DNA from 3 places in the Streptomyces sp. NPDC001832 genome. Region 2 is predicted to be linked to each of the others. Evidence: riboswitches for the same ligand, from Rfam matches in the RefSeq annotation. Region 2 holds a riboswitch; each other region holds the start of a gene.
The links. Region 2 has a riboswitch for cobalamin ahead of ABT115_RS24690 (CbtB domain-containing protein). Riboswitches for the same ligand answer to the same signal wherever they lie in the genome.

Region 1 (2,253 bases), on a different contig from region 2:
GCCGCCATCGGCATCGGCGCGCTGGTGCCTGCCGCAATCATGTCGATCGCCGCAGCAAACCTCTTCACCCGCAACATCTACAAGGACTTCCTGAAGCCGGACGCGACCCCGGAGCAGGAGACCAAGGTCTCCAAGCTGGTGTCGCTGCTGGTGAAGGTCGGCGCGCTCGCCTTCGTCCTCGCCATGGACAAGACGGTCGCGATCAACTTCCAACTGCTGGGCGGGATCTGGATCCTCCAGACGATGCCGGCCCTGGTCGGTGGCCTGTTCACCCGCTGGTTCCACCGCTGGGCGCTACTCGCGGGCTGGGTGGTCGGCATGGTGTACGGGACGGTGGCCGCGTACGGGGTCGCCAGCCCGACCCAGGCGCACTTCGGCGGGTCGTCCAATGAGATCCCGGGCATCGGCGAGATCGGCTACATCGGTCTGACCGCGTTCGTGTTGAACGCGGTGGTGACGGTGGTGCTCACCTTCGTCCTGAACGCAGTGAAGGCACCCGCAGGAATCGACGAGACCTCCCCGGCCGACTACACGGCCGACGCGGGCGACCCGGGCGTCCAGGCGGAGCTCCCGCCGGCCACGGCGGGGGCGCCGAGCGGCGTCCACTGAAGACCGCTCCTACGGCCCGATGACGGCCCGTCGCGCCCCCTTCAGCGGGGTGTGGCGGGCCGTCCGTCTGCTCCGACGGGGGATCGCACGGCTTGTCCCGTCGGCTCGACATCCGTTACACGACACAACATGTGGGGGCCGTCTCATCCCGCAGCCCCCACATGTATGCTCGTGCTCGCTGTCGCCGCAGGGAAATCCGGTGCAAATCCGGAACTGTCCCGCAACGGTGTATTCGGTGTGCTTTTACACACCATCGAGTAAGTCCGAGGACCTGCCGACAGCGCATCCGGCTCGACCGAACCGGATGCCAGACGTCCGGGCCTCGCGGATGGGCCGGTGGACGCCGTAATGAGTGCTGCCCGACGCGGGCCCGCCTCTGCCCGGCTGCCCCCGTTCCCCGCCGGCCCCGAGCCGAGCGAGGGAGAGCACCACGTGACCATCGCGCCAGCCGATCCGGCTTCAGCCGCCGTGTCCGAAGCGGCCGATTCCGAGGGAACCGCACACGACGGACCGGGGGCCGCACTGCTGCGGACCCTGACCGGCCTCACCGTCGATCTGCCCGACACCGACCCCGGTCGCGTCGCCGCCGCCGCGCTGCGCGGCCGTAACGCCCGGTCGGACGAGGCGGAGTTGCGCTCGCTGGCCACGGAGGCCGCCGCAGGGCTGATCTCCGAGGACCCCGCCTACTCCCGGCTCGCGGCCAGGCTGCTTACCCGCACCATCGCGGACGAGGCGTCCGGCCAGGGCGCGGTCTCGTTCTCCGCCTCGGTCGCCGTCGGACACCGCGAGGGCCTGATCGCGGACCGTACCGCCGAGTTCGTCGCGCTGCACGCGGCCGCACTCGACGCGCTGGTGGAACGTTCGCTCGCCGACGGCGCCGACGACCGCTTCGGCTACTTCGGGCTGCGGACCCTGCACAGCCGATATCTGCTGCGCCACCCGCACACCCGTCAGGTCATCGAGACGCCCCAGCACTTCATGCTGCGCGTCGCGGCCGGGCTGGCCGAGGACGATTCGGAGCGCGCCGTGGACGAAGTCGCTTCGCTGTACGGCCTGATGAACCGCCTCGACTACCTCCCCTCCTCCCCCACGCTCTTCAACTCCGGCACCCGGCACCCGCAGATGTCCTCCTGCTATCTGCTGGACTCCCCGCTCGACGAGCTCGACTCGATCTACGACCGCTACCACCAGGTGGCCCGGCTCTCGAAGCACGCGGGCGGCATCGGTCTCCCGTACTCCCGTATCCGCGCCCGCGGTTCGCTGATCCGTGGCACCAACGGGCACTCCAACGGCATCGTGCCGTTCCTGAAGACGCTCGACGCCTCCGTCGCCGCGGTCAACCAGGGTGGCCGCCGCAAGGGCGCCGCCGCCGTCTACCTGGAGACCTGGCACGCGGACATCGAGGAGTTCCTGGAGCTGCGCGACAACACGGGTGAGGACCAGCGTCGTACGCACAACCTCAACCTGGCGCACTGGATCCCGGACGAGTTCATGCGCCGGGTCGACGCGGACGGTGACTGGTCGCTGTTCTCGCCCGCCGATGTGCCCGAGCTGGTCGACCTGTGGGGCGACGCGTTCGACGCCGCGTACCGGGCCGCCGAGGCCAAGGGGCTGGCCCGCAAGTCGATTCCGGCCCGTGAGCTG
Region 2 (2,253 bases):
CCAGCCGAAGAAAAGGCCGAAGGTGATCCAGTAAGTGGCCTGCACGGCGACCGTGGCCAGGCGGAACTCCCATAGCAGGCCGGCCGGGAAGTCCTTTCCGACCTCGTCGAACGAAGGCAGGAACGCGTACGCGAGTCCGATCACGAGTACATAGCCGACGGATGCGGCGATCGTCGCGTTCCAGTTGCCCAGGCGAGGAGCCAGCCGCTTGCCGAGGATGACGGCGGTGACGGCCAGCAGCACGCTGAGGGCGACCATCAGGAAGAACAGGGCAGTGCGTCGGCCGATCGTGTCGTGGTTACCGACGGCAGGCGGGTTGGCCGGGTACTTGAGGAACGGCACAATGTACACCGCCAGCAGAGCCGCTCCCGCGATCAGGGCGGCCGTGGCCCGCGGGCCGAATCTGCCGATCCGGCCGAGGGCGTAACAGAAGGCGAGGGCGGCGATGCCGCCGATCGCCACACCGAAGACGAGCACGCCGGTGGCAAGGCCGGCGGTGGACTGCATGGTGCGGCTGACAAGTTCCTCGCCGCCGCCGTGGTCATGACTGTGCGCCTGCTCGAGAGCGATGGCCGCGTCCACCGGGGACTCGCCGAGGAAGTAGGCGACGACCAGAGCGAGCGCGCCCGCGGCAAGGCCGGCCAGCATGCCCCGGACGAGCAGGGCTCTGACAGATATGTGGTTCATACGGATTTCCCCTGGATCGGACGGTACGTCAGTGGCAGGGGAAACCGAGAAGGTGGCGAGCGTCGTGGACCCACTCGTGGACACCTTCGCCGGAGATGACCGCAGTGGCGCCCTGCTCGGCGCCGACGAAGTACAGCAGTACGAGCATGAGGATGCCGAAGAAGACCGCCCAAGGGGCAATGGCCTTCAGGGAGATGGGGGTGATTGCTGGTACGGCGGTGGCGGGGGCAGCAGTCTGTGCCATGGCAGAACCTCCTGAGGGAACACGCGTCCCGATCGTGGTGCCTGAGACGAAGGTGCTGGGTCTGACTTCCCGTACGGGTACGGGTTCACAGTGGCGCGACCGTGCCGGATTCTCACCGGACTTCCGTCACACCTTCGTCATGCTCATCGGACGATACCGCCTGGGAGCAGGCGCGGCCATGGTGCCGTCGGCGGGGCCGGAATGCCCGGATGCCATGGTGGGCACACTCGGGGGCCATTAGTTCAGGGAGTTGACCCGGTCATGACGGTACAGGTGATGTTGATCTCACCGGCGCTCAACGCTGCGCTGCGCGAGGCCCGCTTCGACGGTGACGCTCCGCTCGACGCAGCCGGGATCCGGCAGGCCCGGGCCACTGCGGCAGCGGTGCCTGCGGCCGACAGATATGTGTGCGGGCCGTCCGAGCGGTGCACCGGGACCGCCGACGCACTGGGGCTGCGCACTGAGCCCGAACTCGCCCTGCGTGGATGGGACATGGGCCGATGGAGCGGGCAGCGGCTGTCGAAGGTGAGCGGGCGCGAGCCGGAGGCCGTGTCGGCCTGGACGACCGATTCTTCGGCGGCTCCGCACGGCGGCGAATCATTGTTGAAGTTCTGCGCCCGGACCGGCCAATGGCTGGAGTCGCTGCACGTCAAGGAGAGCGGCCCTGTACTGGGGGTCGTCGAGCCTGCGGTGGTGCGGGCGTTGATCGTACGGGCGCTCGCGCTGCCGACGGAGGCATTCTGGCGGCTGGACGTCGCGCCGCTGACACTGACCGCGCTCAACGGCCGGTCCGGACGGTGGAACCTGCGCTGTGGGCAGCCGCTGTCCCCCGCTGCGGGCGGCCGACGTCCTCCCGCAGCCCACTGACGATCGGGCTCGGCGCGGCGGCGCTCGGTGTGCCGGCCGGGCTCTTCGTCGGGCTGCTGGCGGCGACGGTCTTGCGCGCGCTCGCGGCCGTCGTCAACGGTCGGTACGAATGCCACCCCGCCCGAGGAGCTGCTGGAGACGGGCGGGCCGGACCCTACGCGTCCCGGTACGCCTCCAGCAGGCGCAGCCAGACCTCGCTGATCGTCGGATACGCCGGGACCGCGTGCCATAGCCGGCCGATGGGGACCTCGCCCGCGACCGCGATCGTCGCCGAGTGCAGCAGTTCGCCGATGCCCGGTCCGACGAAGGTGACACCGAGCAGGATCTCCCGGTCGAGGTCCACGATCATGCGGGCGCGGCCGCGGTAGCCATCCGCGTACAGGCTGGAGCCCGCCACCGCGGCAAGGTCGTGGTCGACGGCGCGGACGCGGTGGCCGGTCTGCTCGGCCTGGGCG
Region 3 (2,253 bases), on a different contig from region 2:
CAGGCCTGCTCCGGCGCCGTGATGGGCGCGGGCCTCGGCCGCCAGGGCGGTGTGGTCCGCTGGTCCACCGTCACCCGGATGTTCGTCGCCTGGGGTCTGACCCTGCCGGCCGCGGGCCTGGTCGGCGCGGGTGCGGAAGTCCTCACCGAGCAGGGCACCTGGGGTGTCGTGGTCGTCGCGGCGCTGCTCATCGTGGGCTCCGGGGCGATCTGGCTGGTATCGCGCCGCAAGCCGGTCGGCCACGGCGATGTCGCGCACACGGGCGGCGACGCCGAGCCCGTCGACGCCGCCACCGCGGCCACCGCGGCCATCGCGGCCGTCAGCCCGCCGCTCACCGCGGCGCAGGCAGCGGCCCAGGACCTCAGTGCCACCATTCCGGCTCCGGCCGGAACCACCCAGGACCCGGCGCGAACCGCCACCGTCTAGGCCGCCTAGGCCGGCCGTCTAAGGATTCAGCATGAACATCGACTGGGCAGCCCTCGGCTCCGTCTTCGGCGTCTCCCTCGTCGTCACCGTCGCGCTGGTGGGCCTCTTCACCCTGGGCATCGTCGGTCTCTCCAAGCAGCCCGAACCTGAGGCGCAGGGCGGCTCCGGCGGCTCGCTGCTGCTGGCCCGCGCCGGCGGGTACGTCTGCTTCGCGCTGTGCGCCGCGGCGGTCGCGTACGGGATCTATCTGATCGTCGCCTGAGCATCTTCCTCGCGCTCCTTGACGGGCCGGACACGACGTGTGTCCGGCCCGTCTTGGTGTGCCCGGCCCGATGTGGGGCTCAGCACACCGCACCGCCACAGGTCAACAGCAGGTTGACGGGCGTTCGCGGAGCGTGGTGGACTGCCGGAGCCAATTACGACGACAGCAGAGGAAGCCGGTGCGAATCCGGCGCGGTCCCGCCACTGTCACCGGGGAGCAGTCCCCCACACCGGAAGTCACGGCCCGCGCGAGCGGGCTGGAAGGCCGGGGGAACTGCGGATCCGGGAGCCAGGAGACTCTCGTCGCCGGTCACGTCGAACCAGGGCGCGGACCCTGAGTGAGGACATATCGCCATGCCTGGCTGCCGTGCGTCCGTTGCTGTGGCGCTCTCGACGAGAGCCGCCTGTACGAAGCTCCTTCGAGGCGTAACGGCCGGTTGAGCCGTGCGTGCCGACCGCATTTTCGCGTACGGCGCCACGGCCGGTCTGATCGGCGATCTGCTGCTCGGTGACCCCCGCAGGGGGCATCCGGTCGCCGCCTTCGGGCGGGTCGCGGCAGGCGTCGAGCGCCGTCTCTGGCGCGACCACCGCGGGTCGGGCGCGCTGCACACGCTCGTCTGCGCCGGAGGCGCCGCAAGTGGTGCCGCGCTGATCACCCGTGCCGTGCGCAGCCACCCCGCCGCCTCCGTCGCACTGACCGCGGCCGCCACCTGGTCCGTCGTCGGCGGTACGTCCCTGGGGCGTGAGGCCCGGACTATCGCGGGCGCCCTGGCCGCCGGTGACATCGATTCGGCCCGCGAGCGGCTGCCGCATCTGTGCGGACGCGACCCGCAGTCTCTCGACGGACCGCAGATCGCCCGTGCCGTGGTGGAATCCGTGGCCGAGAACACCTCGGACGCCGTGGTCGGCGCCCTGGTGTGGGGTGCGCTGGCCGGTGTGCCCGGGCTCGTCGGCTTCCGGGCCGCGAACACCCTCGACGCCATGGTCGGCCACAAATCGCCACGCCACCGACGCTACGGCTGGGCTTCGGCCCGCCTGGACGACCTCGCGGGCTGGCCGGGTGCCCGGCTCACAGCCCTGCTCACCGTGGCCGCCGGGGGGCGGCCACGTGGAGCGGCGGGGGCGTGGCGGGCAGACGCGGCCAAGCACCCGAGCCCCAACGCGGGCCCGGTGGAGGCCTCGTTCGCGGGTGCGCTCGGCGTACGGCTCGGCGGGACCCTGGCGTACGGCGGTCGGGTCGAACACCGCCCCGTCCTCAACGGGGAGACGGGCCGGGCGGTGGAGACCGAGGACATCGAACGCGCGGTACGGCTGTCGCGCCGGGTGAGTGCGCTGGCCCTCGGCATGTGTGTGGCGGGACGACTGGGTGCGGGCCTCGTCGCGAGACGGATCGCAGCACGTCGGTCCGCAGGACGTCGGGTCACAGGACTTCAGGTCACGGGACGTCGGATGGCAGGACGTCGGATCGCAGGACGGAGACGGACATGAGCGGCGGGCTGCTGGTCGCCGGAACCACCTCGGACGCGGGCAAGAGCGTCGTCACGGCAGGTATCTGCCGCTGGCTCG

Region 1: another riboswitch for cobalamin. It lies ahead of ABT115_RS16930 (ribonucleoside-diphosphate reductase subunit alpha); the one in region 2 lies ahead of ABT115_RS24690 (CbtB domain-containing protein).
Region 3: another riboswitch for cobalamin. It lies ahead of ABT115_RS00320 (cobalamin biosynthesis protein); the one in region 2 lies ahead of ABT115_RS24690 (CbtB domain-containing protein).

What each region holds. Positions count from the first base shown of each region.
Region 1 covers NZ_JBEOYU010000018.1:94,042-96,294, reverse strand. The annotation lists gene mctP (monocarboxylate uptake permease MctP) at 1-609, shown strand, start outside; adenosylcobalamin-variant (AdoCbl-variant) riboswitch at 788-890, shown strand; gene ABT115_RS16930 (ribonucleoside-diphosphate reductase subunit alpha) at 1,042-2,253, shown strand, end outside.
Region 2 covers NZ_JBEOYU010000039.1:35,943-38,195, reverse strand. The annotation lists gene ABT115_RS24695 (CbtA family protein) at 1-687, opposite strand, end outside; gene ABT115_RS24690 (CbtB domain-containing protein) at 716-931, opposite strand; adenosylcobalamin (AdoCbl) riboswitch at 935-1,083, opposite strand; gene ABT115_RS24685 (histidine phosphatase family protein) at 1,193-1,798, shown strand; gene ABT115_RS24680 (dihydrolipoyl dehydrogenase family protein) at 1,953-2,253, opposite strand, start outside.
Region 3 covers NZ_JBEOYU010000001.1:58,809-61,061, forward strand. The annotation lists gene ABT115_RS00310 (inorganic phosphate transporter) at 1-426, shown strand, start outside; gene ABT115_RS00315 (hypothetical protein) at 458-688, shown strand; cobalamin riboswitch at 858-986, shown strand; gene ABT115_RS00320 (cobalamin biosynthesis protein) at 1,132-2,175, shown strand; gene ABT115_RS00325 (cobyric acid synthase) at 2,172-2,253, shown strand, end outside.